DNA from 4 places in the Kitasatospora sp. NPDC059646 genome. Region 4 is predicted to be linked to each of the others. Evidence: riboswitches for the same ligand, from Rfam matches in the RefSeq annotation. Region 4 holds a riboswitch; each other region holds the start of a gene.

Region 1 (3,418 bases), on a different contig from region 4:
GCGATGGCGAGCAGCAGCGAGTTGCGCAGGCCGGTCTCGGCGATCCGGGCGCGCAGCGCCTCCCAGCGCCCGGTCCACTGCGGGGCGGCGCTGCCGAAGTGGTCGATGTGCAGCTGGCCGCGGGCGGCGCGGGTCTCGCCGTACGCCTCGTGGCGGCCGAACTGCTCCGCGAGGTCCGCGGAGCGCTCGTACGCGGTGAGCATGATGCGCTCGGCGATCAGCGTGGACAGCTTCTTCGCCTCGGCGGAGTCGAAGTCCAGCCGCAGCTTGAAGAAGACGTCCTGCAGGCCCATCACGCCGAGGCCGACCGGGCGCCAGCGGGAGTTGGACGCGCCGGCCTCGGTGGTCGGGTAGAAGTTGATGTCGATCACGCGGTCGAGGAAGGTCACCGCGGTGCGGACGGTGGCGTCCAGGCGGTCCCAGTCCATCGCGTTGACCAGGTCGTCCGCCGAGGCGCCCGGGGCGACGTGCGCGCCCAGGTTGACCGAGCCCAGGTTGCAGACCGCGGTCTCGGAGTCGTCGGTGACCTCCAGGATCTCGGTGCACAGGTTCGAGGAGTGCACCGTGCGGCCCGGCAGCGCGGTCTGGTTGGCGGCCCGGTTGGAGGCGTCCTTGAAGGTCATCCAGCCGTTGCCGGTCTGCGCCAGGGTGCGCATCATGCGGGCGTAGAGGGTCTGCGCGGGGATGGTGCGCACGGCCTTGCCGGCCAGCTCGGCCTTGCGGTAGGCCTCGTCGAACTCGGCGCCCCACAGGTCGACCAGCTCGGGCACGTCCGCCGGGGAGAACAGCGACCAGTCCTGGTCGGCGTTCACCCGACGCATGAACTCGTCCGGGATCCAGTGCGCCAGGTTCAGGTTGTGGGTGCGGCGGGCCTCTTCGCCGGTGTTGTCGCGGAGCTCCAGGAACTCCTCGATGTCGGCGTGCCAGGTCTCCAGGTACACGCAGGCCGCGCCCTTGCGCCGTCCGCCCTGGTTGACCGCCGCCACGGAGGAGTCCAGGGTGCGCAGGAACGGGACGATGCCGTTCGACTTGCCGTTGGTGCCGCGGATCAGCGAGCCGCGGGAGCGGATCCGGGAGTAGGACAGGCCGATGCCGCCGGCGTGCTTGGACAGCCGGGCGATCTGCGCGTAGCGGTTGTAGATCGAGTCCAGGTTGTCCAGCGGCGAGTCCAGCAGGTAGCAGGAGGACATCTGCGGGTGCCGGGTGCCGGAGTTGAACAGCGTCGGGGAGCTGGTCAGGTACTCCAGGCGGCTCATCAGCCGGTACAGCTCGGCGACCTCGCGCACCGACTGCTCGGTGCGGCCGACCGCCAGGCCCGCGGCGACGCGCAGCAGGAAGTGCTGCGGGGTCTCCACGACCTTGCGGGTGATCGGGTGCCGCAGCAGGTACCGGGACTGCACGGTGCGCAGGCCGAAGTACTCGAAGCGGTCGTCGCCGGAGGCGTCGATCAGCGAGTCGAAGAGGGCGGCGTGGGAGGCGACCAGCTCGGCGGTCGCGTCGCCGATCAGGCCCTCGGCGTGGCCGACGGCGATCGAGGCGGAGAACGAGGTGACGCCCTGGGTGGCGGCCTCGTCGGCGATCTCCATCGCCAGCAGGCGGGCGGCCAGCTTCGAGTACTGCGGGTCCTCGGCGATCATCGACGCGGCGGCCTCCACGGCCAGCCCGCGCAGCTCGGCGAAGTCCGAGCCGGCGTGGCGGCCGCGCAGCGCGGCGGCGGCGACGTGGCCGGGGTCCACCTGGGGGAGGTCGGTGCTGCGGTCGGTGAGCAGCCGAAGCAGCGCCGCACCGGGGTCGGTGAAGGCGTCGGCGGATCCCTGGGACGGCAGGGTGACTGAGGCGGCGACGGTCAAGGCGCACTCTCTCCTGTGGCGGCGGCGGACGTGGCTCGGGGTGTCCGGTGGCGCGCGTGCGGCAGGGGAGGACGGCACGCCGAAACGCTCGATCGGCGCGCGAAAGACCCACCCCCGGCCCGCCCGCGAGGCCGGACGGCAAAGCTGTGCTGCATGGCGTCTGCGGGGATGCCGTGTCGCACACCGTCGGCAGGTCCTCGGACTGCGCGGGCGTCGCTACAGCCCGCTCACCGTTGCGGGGCAGTCCCGGACTCGCACCGGGTTCCCCTGCTCGACAGCGAGGTCGAGCATACATGTTGTGGCGGCTGGAGCTTGCGGCCCCAGATGTAGTAGCGCGTGTCGTGTCGGCGGTGCCGCGCGTAGACAACGGAAACCGTGCCGGAACCGCCTCAGAACCGCATCGAGTAGACCATCAGGTCCACCCCGGGAGCCGCCGTCCAGTCCCGTCCCGGGGTGCGGAGGAAGCCGAGAGCATCGTAGATCCGGTGCGCCGCGGTCATCGTCGGCCGGGTGGAGAACGCCATTCCGGCCAGTCCGAGTTCCCGGCTCCGGGCGATCGCCGCGGACACCAGCGCCCGGCCGACGCCGCGGCCGCGGGCCGCCGCGCCGACCGCCAGCATCCGGATCTCGCCCTCGTGCGGCAGCGCGACGTCCGCCCACGGGGTGCCGCCGACCGCGAAGGTCACGCAGCCGAGCACCGGCCCGTCGGCGCCGCCGACGGCGACCAGCAGCTCGGCCTCCCGGTTGCGCCGGGCGGTGTCCCGAAGGAGGTCGACGTAGCCGGAGTCGGGACGGGTGTGGCCGTCGCCGACGAAGGCTTCGACGGAGACCTCCCCGGCTCCGGCGAGGTCGCGGTCGAGGGCGCGGCGGACGAGCGGGCGGAGGTCGGTCGGGGAGGGCATTCGGCCAGTGTGCCGGACCGGCGGCGGCGCGGGTCGGCCAGGTCGGGGTCGAAGGGGTAGCCGGTCGGCCGGTGCCGGTCGTCGCGGCCGTGCCGGCCGTTGCGGTCCAGGTCGCGGCCGACCAGGACGCCGAGGAGTCCGAAGCTGCCGATGAGGCCCAGCAGGGCGAGCGCGGTGGTCATGGCTCCACTGTCCGCGCCGCGGCAGCCCGGCACGAGTGGCAGGAACGCAGCATTGCCACGAAATCCTGCCACTGCCATGCTGGGCGGATGCTGAAGAACGTCGCGGTGATCGTGCTGGAGGAGATCCACCCCTTCGAGCTGGGTGTGGCCTGCGAGGTGTTCGGCCTGGACCGCAGCGAGGCGGGCCTGCCGGTCTACGAGTTCGGCCTGGTCGGCGACCGGCCCGGACCGATGCGCACCCACGCCGGCTTCGACGTCCACGTGCCGTACGGCCCCGAGCGGCTCGCCGACGCCGACCTGGTGATCGCCACCGCCACCGGCATCCGCGACGAGTACCCCGCCGCGCTGTGCGAGGCCCTGCGGGCCGCCCACGACCGCGGCGCCCACCTGCTGTCGATCTGCTCCGGCAGCTTCCTGCTCGGCGCCGCCGGCCTGCTCGACGGCCGCCGCAGCACCACCCACTGGCAGTACGCCGACCTGATGG
Region 2 (3,418 bases), on a different contig from region 4:
TGCCCGCGCTCGGCGTGGTGGTGCTCTCCCAGACCGCGGCCGCCGCGGTCCTCGCGGTGGCCGTCACCGCCACCGGCGGCTGGGCGGACGCCGGGCCCGCGCTCTGGTACGCCGTCGCGGCCGGGGTGATCGGGCCGTTCGCACTGCTCGCCTTCTACCGGGCGCTGGCGCTCGGGCCGATGGGCGTGGTCTCGCCGCTGGCCACCGTCGGCGTGCTGGTGCCGATCGGTGTCGGACTGTTCCTCGGCGAGCGGCCCGCAGCCGTCCAGGGCCTGGGCATCGTGGTGGCGGTCGCCGGCGTCGCGCTGGCGGGCGGCCCGCAGCGCGGCGGGCCGGCGGTGAGCCGCCGGGTGCTGGTGCTCACGCTGTCCGCCGCGTTCGCGTTCGGCGCGGTGCTCGCGCTGATCGCGCACGCCAGCGCCGGCGGCGGCCTGCTGCTGACGCTGTGCGTGCAGCGGCTGACCAACGCCGCCGTCGGCATCGGCATGCTGGCCGCCGCGGCCCGCCGGGAGCCGCTCGGGCTGCGCGGCGCGGCCCGCTCGCTGCCCGCGCTGACCGCGGTCGGCGTCGCCGACGTGGCCGCCAACGGCCTGTACGCCGCCGCCACCCACCTGGGCTCGGTGGCGGTGGCGGCCGTCCTCGCGTCGCTCTACCCGGTGGTCACGGCGCTGATGGCGCGCGGCCTGCTCAAGGAGCGGCTGCTGCGGATCCAGGTGGTCGGCGCCGGCCTGGCGGTGGCCGGAACGCTGATCCTGGCGGCCGGTTGACGCGGCGTCGGGCCGCGCCGGTACCGGCCGCCGTTCCGGCTCAGGCCCCGGCGAACGCCTTGGAGCGGCGGGCGATCCGCCAGTAGGCGATCGCCGCCGCCCAGACCACCACGAACAGGCCGACGATCACGAAGCCCACGTTGTCCAGGCCGAGCCCGGCGATCCAGCCGGAGACCGGGTCGTCCAGGCCGAGCTTGTCGTGCAGGACGGCGACCAGCTCGATGGTGCCGATCACGAACGCCACCGCGATCGACAGCCCCGTGATCGTCAGGTTGTAGTACACCTTGCGGACCGGGTTGGAGAACGCCCACTGGTAGGCGAAGTTCATGAACGTGCCGTCCAGGGTGTCGAACAGGCTCATCCCCGCGGCGAACAGCAGCGGCAGGCAGACGATCGCGTACCAGGGCAGGCCCGACGCCGCGCCCGAGCCCGCCATCACCATCAGGGTGACCTCGGTGGCCGTGTCGAAGCCCAGGCCCAGCACCATGCCCACCGGGAACATCTGGCCCGGCCGGGTGATCGAACGGGTCGCCCGGCTCAGGATCCGGGCCAGGAAGCCCCGGGAGTCCAGGTGCTTCTCCAGCTCGGCCTCGTCGTACTCCCCGGCCCGCATCGCCCGGAACACCCGCAGGATGCCCAGCAGCGCCACCAGGTTGAGCGCCGCGATCAGGTACAGGAACGCACCGGACGCGGTGGTGCCGATGGTGCCCAGCACCTGATGGGTCGTCGAGTCCTCGTCCATCAGGGTGCCCGCCAGTGCGGCGCCGCCGGCCACCAGCCCGGCCATCACCACCACCATCGAGGAGTGCCCGAGGGCGAACCAGAAGCCCACCGAGACCGGACGGCGGCCGTCCGCCATCAGCTTGCGGGTGGTGTTGTCGATCACCGCGATGTGGTCGGCGTCGAAGGCATGGCGCATGCCCAGGGTGTAGGCGGTGACGCCCAGCCCCACACCGAACACCTGGGTGCCGACCTGGTACTTCTCCGGCACCACCAGGAACAGCAGGGTTCCGAACGCGGCCACGTGCAGGGCCAGGATCACCGCCATCAGGCCGGCGGTGCGCACGGTGTCCTCGCGTCGCCAGCGGAAGGACGGCAGGGGGGAGCCCGGAACGTTTCCGGGCACGGTCGAATCGGACGCGGTCATCCGCGCATCACGCTCCAGCACCTCGTGGATCACTTCGTGAGATGCCGTGGCCGGTCTCCTGGCTGACGGGGTGTTCGGCGTCGGCGCCCGGCCTTCCCGGCCGCGGGGCCAGTGGCACGAGGTGGGAGCCGACGACTCCCCGATCACAGTGGCGAGGGCCGCTCCGGACTCCTGTGACGAGCACAGTGCACCGGCTTCCCGAACACCACGGCCCGACCACCGTAGAACCGGCGGCCGGACAGCGGCAAGGGCGGGCGCACGCGCCGCCGGGTGTCGAAGATCACTCGGGCCTCGCCGCAGGCCCGGATTGCCGCCCCGATTCGGCTGTCATCAGGGCTACTTGACGCTGCGTCAGGCCATCCAGAAGAAGACGCAGGTCATCCGCTTCTCCTCCAGCGTCGCGCCGTAGTACTCGGTGGCGGTGTGCATCAGGTTCGCGGTGTACAGCAGCAGCCGGTTGTACCGGTGCGGCACGGCCAGGTCCTCGGTGAACGAGTCCGGCGGGACGAAGCGGGTACCGAGCGCGTCGACCAGGTTGTTGTGCGGGGCGACCACCGTGTTCCCGCCGAGCCGGCCGCCCGGCAGGCTCTGCCGGTAGAAGCTGGTCCCGCACCGCTTGGGGACGTTCGGGTTCAGGTACAGCACGGCGGCGTACCGGCACAGCGACCGCGAATCGGTGTGCGGGCGCGGCTCGCACTCCCCCGCCCCCACCACCTGCACGCAGTTGTGGTTGAACGTGCCGCCCTCGGCCTCGCCCAGCGCCCAGATCCGCGGCACCTGCACGGTCTCCCGCACCAGCTTCTCGACGTGCGCCAACTCGTCCGGCTCCAGGCCGGGCATCGCCCGCAGCCCGGGCCACGACTCCGGCTTGTGCGGGTAGCCCTCGTCCCAGTCGGTCCGGGCCAGGTGCCGGGCGCGCACCGCGTCCGGGTCCGGAAGCACGTCGTCCAGCACCCAGTAGTCGCGCCCCTTGGTGGGCTTGCGGTACGGCAGGACCGGCAGGGCGGGGGCCGGGCGGTAGCCCCGGAACGGTTGTGCGGACATGGACCCGACAATAGGAGCGCGTTCCGGGACCCTCGACCAAGACCCGGTCAACCTTGCGTCAAGGCTTCCCGTGGTGACGGAGCGTCAGGACTGCTGGCAGCGCGGACACCAGAACAGGTTCCGGGCCGCCAACTCCTCCGTGCGCACCGGGGTTTCGCACACCAGGCAGGGCTGGTCCTGCCGCCGGTACACGTACACCTCGCCACCGTGGTCGTCCACCCGCGGCGGCCGCCCCATCGCCTCCGGCGTGTGCTCCGGCCGGACCGTGTCGATCCGCCCCGCCGCGACGCCGTCGTGCATCAGCGCCACCAGATCCGCCCAGATCGCGTCCCACTCCGCCCGGCTCACGTCCCGGCCGGCCCGGTGCGGACTGATCCCCAGCCGGAACAGCACCTCCGCGCGGTACACGTTGCCGACACCCGCCAGGACCTTCTGATCCATCAGCAGCGCGGCCACCGAC
Region 3 (3,418 bases), on a different contig from region 4:
GGCCCTGCGCGGCGAGCGTACCCAGCTCCGCCAGCACCGGGGACGCGCCGCCGCGGGCCGCCGCCCGCCGCACCGACTCCGACCAGTCCAGCACCGGGGAGTCCAGCACCAGCCCCGCGATCCGCTCCCGCCGGGCCGAACGGGCCGCCGTCTGGAGCGCGATGGTCGCGCCCATCGACCAGCCGCACAGCACGACCCGGCCCGCGCCGTGGTCGAGCGCCGCCCCGATCGCCGCGTCCACGTCGTGCCACTCGGTCTCGCCGAAGTGCCCCAGCCCGTCCGGCGACGCCGGGGCGCCGGCATCGCCCCGGTAGGTGATCGTCAGCGTGGGCAGCCGCAGTGCGTGCAGCAGCGGCAGCACCGGCAGCGCCTGCGAACGGTCCGCCGCCGCGCCGTGGACCAGCACCACACAGGTGCCGCGCATCCCCGTCGTCCGCCAGGCCGGGAACGCCCCGAGGTCGCCGGGGACGGCGGTGTCCGTGAAGTCCAGACCGAGAGCGGAGCGCGGATCCCCGATCAGCACCCGCGGGGTCAGCCGGACCTCCGTACCCACGGCGAGGGTGCCGTGCTCGGCCCGCTCCAGCCGCCTGGTCACCCGCCCGCCGCCCCTGCCGAGCACCTCCCCCACCACCGCGTGGCCGCCCCCGTCCCACTCCAGCGCGTAGTGCCCCCGGCGGACGGTGTCCGCGGTCGCCGTCAGCGTCACCCGCCCCGGCCCCAGCTCGTGCACCGTCACCGCCTGCGGCGGCGTGGCCGCGGACGGCTGCACCACCCGGTCCGACACCTTCCGGCCGAGCAGCAGGAACGCCCCCGCTCCGGCCCCTGCGGCGGCTGCTGCGACAACGGCGGCGGTTCCCCAACGCATGGCGGTCTCCCGAGTGCTGACGGTCCAGTACCTCCAGTGCACCCGCCCCGGGGCCACTCGGCGAATCGGCGCGCTTTCACGGCTGGGCCATACGGTGCTCCGACGGCGACCTTCGGATCGGGTTCCGCACTGCTGCGAAGGGTGGGAGCAGCACGAAAGCCCACCGGCGCGACGGAAGTGTCCGCCTGTACGGCAACGAACCGCCGTCGGTCGACGCCCCGGAGGAGGTTGCCCGAACGGCGATCCTGCACGGGCCTCCGACCTCGCCCGGCGATTCCGGAGGAGGGGTGGATCCGCAGCGCAGTGGGAATTCAGCACACGAATCGCCGCCCGGGGCGCGACCGTTCCCGAATCCCTGTTTCGGGACAGTCCGGAGACGGCCGCTGCCGATGCCCGAGTCCCTTTCCGAAGGCTCTCCAAGTCCGTCGATCAGCACGGTGTCGAGGCCGGGGAGAACGGTGTCCGACTGTCCGCCGAGGGCGTGCGGCGACTTCGGCAGTTCGGTCACCGGGAGGTCTTCCTCCTCCGGCTGGCCGGAGAAGTGCCGGCGGACGCGGACGCCGAATTGCCGGCCCGCATGCTCGAACGATTCCGCCAGTTCCGGGGGGCGCGCTGCCCGCCTGCTCGAATCACCAGGAGCTTTCGTCTCCGGGCTGGCGCGCCGTCAGTGCACCCCTGACGCCATCCGCGACATTCCACTGCTGCGCGCCCGCTGCCCGCATGTCGGCGCTGTCGTCCCCGCCGGAGGATGATCGTCGATCGGCCGGAGGCGAGCTGGTCGTCCTCGTGCGGTCCCAGTGGGTGGGCCGTCGGGCGGCGACGGTGTGTGACCAAACGCTCCGTCGCGTCGGTTGACTGGCCGGAAGTGGGCGTGGTGGGATCTTCGGGCCAAACGGAGGTAAACAGAGGAAGCCGGTGCGAGTCCGGCGCGGTCCCGCCACTGTGACCGGGAACCCCACGAGGGGTGACCGGAAGTCAGGAGACTCTGGCCTTCGTTCCGTCGATCCAGGGCGCGGACCCTGAGTGAGGACACGACGCCATGCGGGCTGCCCCGTACCTGGTGGGCGCGGTCGCGGGATACCTCGCGGACGCCCGACTGGGCGACCCCCGGCGCGGACACCCCGTCGCCCTGTTCGGCACCGCCGCGACCCGACTGGAGCGCCGGCTCTGGCGCGACCACCGCGGTGCGGGCGCGGCGTACACCGCGATCGCGGTCGGCGCCGTCGCGGGCGGTGCGGCGCTCGCCGCGCGGGCCGTACGGCGTTCGCCCCTGGCCTCGGCGGCGCTGACGGCCGGCGCGACGTTCACCGTCCTCGGCGGGACGTCGCTCTCCCGGGAGGCCCGGACGATCGGACGGTCGCTGGCGGACGGCGATCTGACGGCCGCTCGGGAACGCCTCCCCCACCTGTGCGGCCGCGACCCGTCCGGGCTGGACGAGCAGCAGATCGCGCGGGCCGTGGTGGAGTCCGTCGCGGAGAACACCGCCGACGCCGTCGTCAACGCGCTGGTGTGGGGCGGCATCGCGGGCACGCCCGGGCTGCTGGCGTTCCGGGCGGTGAACACGCTGGACGCGATGGTGGGGCACAAGTCCGCCCGCCACCGTCGCTTCGGCTGGGCCTCCGCCCGCCTGGACGACGTCGCCGGGTGGCCCGGCGCGCGGCTCACCGCACTGCTGACGGTCGCCGCGTCCGACTCCCCGTCGCGGGCCTGGCGGGTCTGGCGGCGGGACGGCTCCGCCCATCCCAGCCCGAACGCCGGCCAGGCCGAGGCGGCCTTCGCCGGTGCGCTGGGCGTCCAACTGGGCGGCACCCTCCGCTACGGCGACCGCGTCGAACACCGGCCCGTCCTCGGCGCGGGCCAACCCCCCGTGGCCGTCCCCGACATCGAGCGGGCCTGCCGACTCTCCCGCCGCGTCGGCCTCCTCGCCCTGGCCGCCACCGCCGGCGCACGGTTCGCAGCCGCCGCGTGGCGCAAGTGACCGCGACGCAGGGTGGCCTGTCGCTGCGACCGGCGACGGGCTGCTTCGGTGGGCTCGCCACCGCGACGCGCAGCGAGACGGCCGCGGGCGGGCGGAAGGTGCAAGTGGCTGTGCGGTGCCGGGGTTTCGGTGTTGGGTCCTCTGCCTCGCGCAGTCGCCCCTGGCGCTCGCGGGAGCGGGCGGCCGCACAGGCGGCGGGTGCCTTCGGCATGCGCGGCGCAATGGCCGCGGGCGGGCGGAAGGTGCAAGTGGCTGTGCGGCGCCGGGGTTTCGGGGTTGGGTCTTCCGCCTCGCGCAGTCGCCCCTGGTGCTCGCGGGGGCGGGCGGCCGCGGAGCAGGTGGGCGGGGCTTGCGGTTCGGGGCGGTCGTGGCGGGGCTTGGCGGCTGCCGGTTGGGTTCTTGTTTCTCGGTTCTTCGGAGGAGGTCGTCCGTGAGTGGGGCGTTGTTGGTGGCCGGGACGACTTCGGATGCCGGGAAGAGTGTGGTGACGGCGGGGATCTGCCGGTGGCTGTTGCGGAAGGGGGTGAGGGTGGCGCCGTTCAAGGCGCAGAACATGTCGTTGAATTCGTTCGTGA
Region 4 (3,418 bases):
CAACCCGGCTGCCCGGTGCAGGCGGTGACGCCCTCCCAGGGGCCGCCGGACTCGGTCCGGAAGCCCGCGGCGGCGAGCCGCGGCAGCCACTCGGGCCCGGCGCCGGGCACCACGGCGCCGCGCCACGGGGTGAGCCGCACACTCGGTGCGCCGTCCGGGCCGAGGGCCTCCGCGAGCAGTCGCCACTGGCCGCTGCCGGCCCGCCCGAACCGCAGCCCGACCGAGACGGCACCGGCCGTTACAGCGCCGGCCGCCCTCGCACCACCGGACCCCGCGTCACCGGACACCGGGCCGCCGGGGACGACCCCCAGCGGGGGCCGCTCACCGGCGAATCCCGGCAGCGGCACGTCCCCTTCCGGCAGTTCGTCCTGCACTTCGCGCAGGTGCCAGGCGCGTCCGGCGGCCAGGTCGAGGAAGTGCCGGGCGGCGTCGAGCGCGGCGGGCACGGGGTGGTCGACGGCGGTGGCGCGGCGGGCGCGGCCGAGGCGCAGCAGGGCGCGCCCGCCGCCGACTGCGATCAAGGTCACATCGGCGTTGAGGGCGGCGGTGTCGCCGCGCCCGTCGTCGAGGGCGAACAGGAACTTGCCGGAGAGCCGGGCGGCCCACGGCGCGGCGCACAGCGCGGCGTCCAACTCCCTCACCCAGCCGGGTAGATCGACGTCGGTCCGGCCGCGTCCGTCGAGGCCGGCCAGCGGGGAGGCGACGATGTTGCGGACGCGTTCGTGGGTGTCGGACGGCAACAGGTCGACGGCGCGCAGCCGTTCGGCGAGTTCGGCGGCGCAGTGCTCGCGCAGGCCGCGCAGCTGGAGGTTGCCGCGGGAGGTGATCTCGACCTCGCCGTCGCCGAGGTCGTCCGCCGCGTCGGCCAGGACAAGGATCTGACGGCGCGTCAGATGGCCGCCGGGGAGCCGGAGTCGGGCGAGGTGGCCGTCTTCGGCGGGGTGCAGGCGGAGCGCGCCGGGGCAGGCGTCGGCGCGGCCTCGGTCGGGCCCGACGGAGGGTGCCTCGGAGGCGTCGGGTGTGGGTGGCATGGCGGCGAGCATACCCATGGCGGCGATTCGCGCCACCGTGCCGATCGCGCCGCGCGGGGCCGGGCGGGGGTGCGATTGCGCAGCTCAGGCCGGTGCCGGCCGGCGCCGTTCGCGGGCCGGGGGCGAATTCGGGTCGGCGGCGCAGGTCACACTCCCCCGACGGCCGATCAACCCGTACGATGCTGGCGGGCACCTCTCGGGGTGTCCGCTGCCAGCGACGGCACAGCGGAGGAAGTCCGGTGAGAATCCGGTGCGGTCCCGCCACTGTGACCGCGGCTCAGTGAGCCGTGGGAGCCAGGAACTCCGGCCGTCCTCCACTGCCCGGGGCGAGGACCCCGAGGAAGGTCCGTGCCATGCGCTGCCGCATGCCCGTTCTCCGGCGGGTGCCCGTGGGCTCCGTTCCCGGCGGGCCGTTCCGCGTCCTCGATCGTTCCTGTGCGCCCATCGCCGTGTTGTCCGCGCTGTTCGAGACGCCCGGGAGGGCTTTCGCATGATCCTGCTGCTGTCCACGTCCGACACGGACCTGCTGAGCGCCCGGGCGTCGAACGGCCCGGTGCCGTTCCGGTGGGGCAACCCGGCGCGCCTGGCCCCCGCGGACCTGCCCGAACTGCTGGACGGCGTCGAGCTGGTGGTCGTGCGGCTGCTGGGCGGCCGGCGGGCCTGGCAGGAGGGGCTGGACGTGCTGCTCGCCGGGCCGCGTCCGGTGGTCGTGCTGACGGGTGAGCAGGCTCCGGACGCGCAGCTGATGGAGCTGTCGACGGTGCCGGCGGGCATCGCGGCGGAGGCGCACGCGTACCTGGCGCACGGCGGCCCGGCGAACCTGGCGGAGCTGGGCGCGTTCCTGTCGGACACGGTGCTGCTGACCGGCCACGGTTTCGCGCCGCCGGCGTCCGCCCCGTCCTGGGGTCCGCTGGAGCGCACCGCCCGCACCTCGGAGGGCCCGTCCGTCGCGGTGCTGTACTACCGGGCGCACCACATGAGCGGCAACACGGCGTTCGTGGAGACGCTCTGCCGGGCGATCGAGGACCGGGGTGCGCAGGCCCGCGCGTACTTCTGCGCCTCGTTGCGCGGCGCGGAGCCGGAGTTGCTGGCGGAGCTGGGCGCGGCCGACGCGATCGTGACGACGGTGCTGGCGGCGGGCGGCACCCGGCCGGCCGACGCGCAGGCCGGCGGTGACGAGGAGGCGTGGGACGCGGGGGCGTTGGCGGCGTTGGACCGGCCGATCCTGCAGGCGCTGTGCCTGACCTGGTCGCGGGCGCAGTGGGAGGGCAGCGACGACGGGCTGTCGCCGCTGGACACGGCGACGCAGGTCGCCGTCCCGGAGTTCGACGGCCGGCTGATCACGGTGCCGTTCTCGTTCAAGGAGGTCGACGAGGACGGGCTGACGGTGTACGCGGCGGACGCGGAGCGGGCGTCGCGGGTGGCGGGGATCGCCGTGCGGCACGCCCGGCTGCGGCACACTCCGGCGTCCGAGCGGCGGCTCGCGCTGATCCTGTCCGCGTACCCGACCAAGCACGCGCGGGTCGGCAACGCGGTCGGCCTGGACACTCCGGCGTCGGCGATGCGGCTGCTGGAGCGGTTGCGCGCGGAGGGCATGGACCTGGGCGACAGTCTGCCGGGACTGCACACGGAAAGCGCTCTCCAGCACGACGGCGACGCGCTGATCCACGCGCTGATCGAGGCGGGCGGCTACGACCAGGCGTGGCTGACGGAGGATCAGCTGGCGCGCAACCCGGTGCGGATCCCGGCCGCGGACTACCGGCGCTGGTACGCGACGCTGCCGGCCGCGCTGCGCGAGCAGGTGGAGGAGCACTGGGGTCCGGCGCCGGGCGAGCTGTACGTGGACCGGTCGCAGAACCCGGACGGGGACCTGGTGCTGGCCGCGCTGCGCTCCGGGAACCTGCTGGTGCTGGTGCAGCCGCCGCGCGGGTTCGGCGAGAACCCGGTGGCGATCTACCACGACCCGGACCTGCCGCCGAGCCACCACTACCTGGCGGCGTACCGCTGGATCGCGGCGGCGCAGGAGGACGGCGGGTTCGGCGCGCACGCGGTGGTGCACCTGGGCAAGCACGGCAACCTGGAGTGGCTGCCGGGCAAGACCGCCGCGCTGTCGGCGGAGTGCGGGCCGGACGCGGCGCTCGGCGACCTGCCGCTGGTGTACCCGTTCCTGGTGAACGACCCGGGCGAGGGCACCCAGGCGAAGCGCCGGGCGCACGCCACGCTGGTCGACCACCTGGTGCCGCCGATGGCGCGCGCCGACTCGTACGGCGACATCGCCCGCCTCGAACAGCTGCTGGACGAGCACTCGAACATCGCGGCGATGGACCCGGCGAAGCTGCCGGCGATCCGCGCGCAGATCTGGACGCTGATCCAGGCCGCCAAGCTGG

What was found. A riboswitch is a leader RNA that binds a small molecule or an ion and turns the genes downstream of it on or off. The one in region 4 is predicted to bind cobalamin.
Region 1: linked by a shared signal. The riboswitch ahead of ACFV1L_RS27605 (ribonucleoside-diphosphate reductase subunit alpha) and the one ahead of cobN (cobaltochelatase subunit CobN) in region 4 are both predicted to bind cobalamin.
Region 2: linked by a shared signal. The riboswitch ahead of ACFV1L_RS33180 (HoxN/HupN/NixA family nickel/cobalt transporter) and the one ahead of cobN (cobaltochelatase subunit CobN) in region 4 are both predicted to bind cobalamin.
Region 3: linked by a shared signal. The riboswitch ahead of ACFV1L_RS12635 (cobalamin biosynthesis protein) and the one ahead of cobN (cobaltochelatase subunit CobN) in region 4 are both predicted to bind cobalamin.

Annotation. Positions count from the first base shown of each region.
Region 1 is NZ_JBHWDS010000047.1:28,026-31,443, reverse strand. Features, by position in the region: gene ACFV1L_RS27605 (ribonucleoside-diphosphate reductase subunit alpha) at 1-1,850, opposite strand, end outside; cobalamin riboswitch at 2,021-2,158, opposite strand; gene ACFV1L_RS27600 (GNAT family N-acetyltransferase) at 2,240-2,752, opposite strand; gene ACFV1L_RS27595 (helix-turn-helix domain-containing protein) at 3,022-3,418, shown strand, end outside.
Region 2 is NZ_JBHWDS010000071.1:11,424-14,841, reverse strand. Features, by position in the region: gene ACFV1L_RS33185 (EamA family transporter) at 1-767, shown strand, start outside; gene ACFV1L_RS33180 (HoxN/HupN/NixA family nickel/cobalt transporter) at 808-1,947, opposite strand; cobalamin riboswitch at 1,945-2,139, opposite strand; gene ACFV1L_RS33175 (DUF6445 family protein) at 2,266-2,958, opposite strand; gene ACFV1L_RS33170 (Fpg/Nei family DNA glycosylase) at 3,043-3,418, opposite strand, start outside.
Region 3 is NZ_JBHWDS010000014.1:74,026-77,443, reverse strand. Features, by position in the region: gene ACFV1L_RS12640 (alpha/beta fold hydrolase) at 1-865, opposite strand, end outside; cobalamin riboswitch at 1,726-1,873, shown strand; gene ACFV1L_RS12635 (cobalamin biosynthesis protein) at 1,905-2,843, shown strand; gene ACFV1L_RS12630 (cobyric acid synthase) at 3,274-3,418, shown strand, end outside.
Region 4 is NZ_JBHWDS010000001.1:274,811-278,228, forward strand. Features, by position in the region: gene ACFV1L_RS01250 (hypothetical protein) at 1-1,031, opposite strand, end outside; cobalamin riboswitch at 1,214-1,352, shown strand; gene cobN (cobaltochelatase subunit CobN) at 1,522-3,418, shown strand, end outside.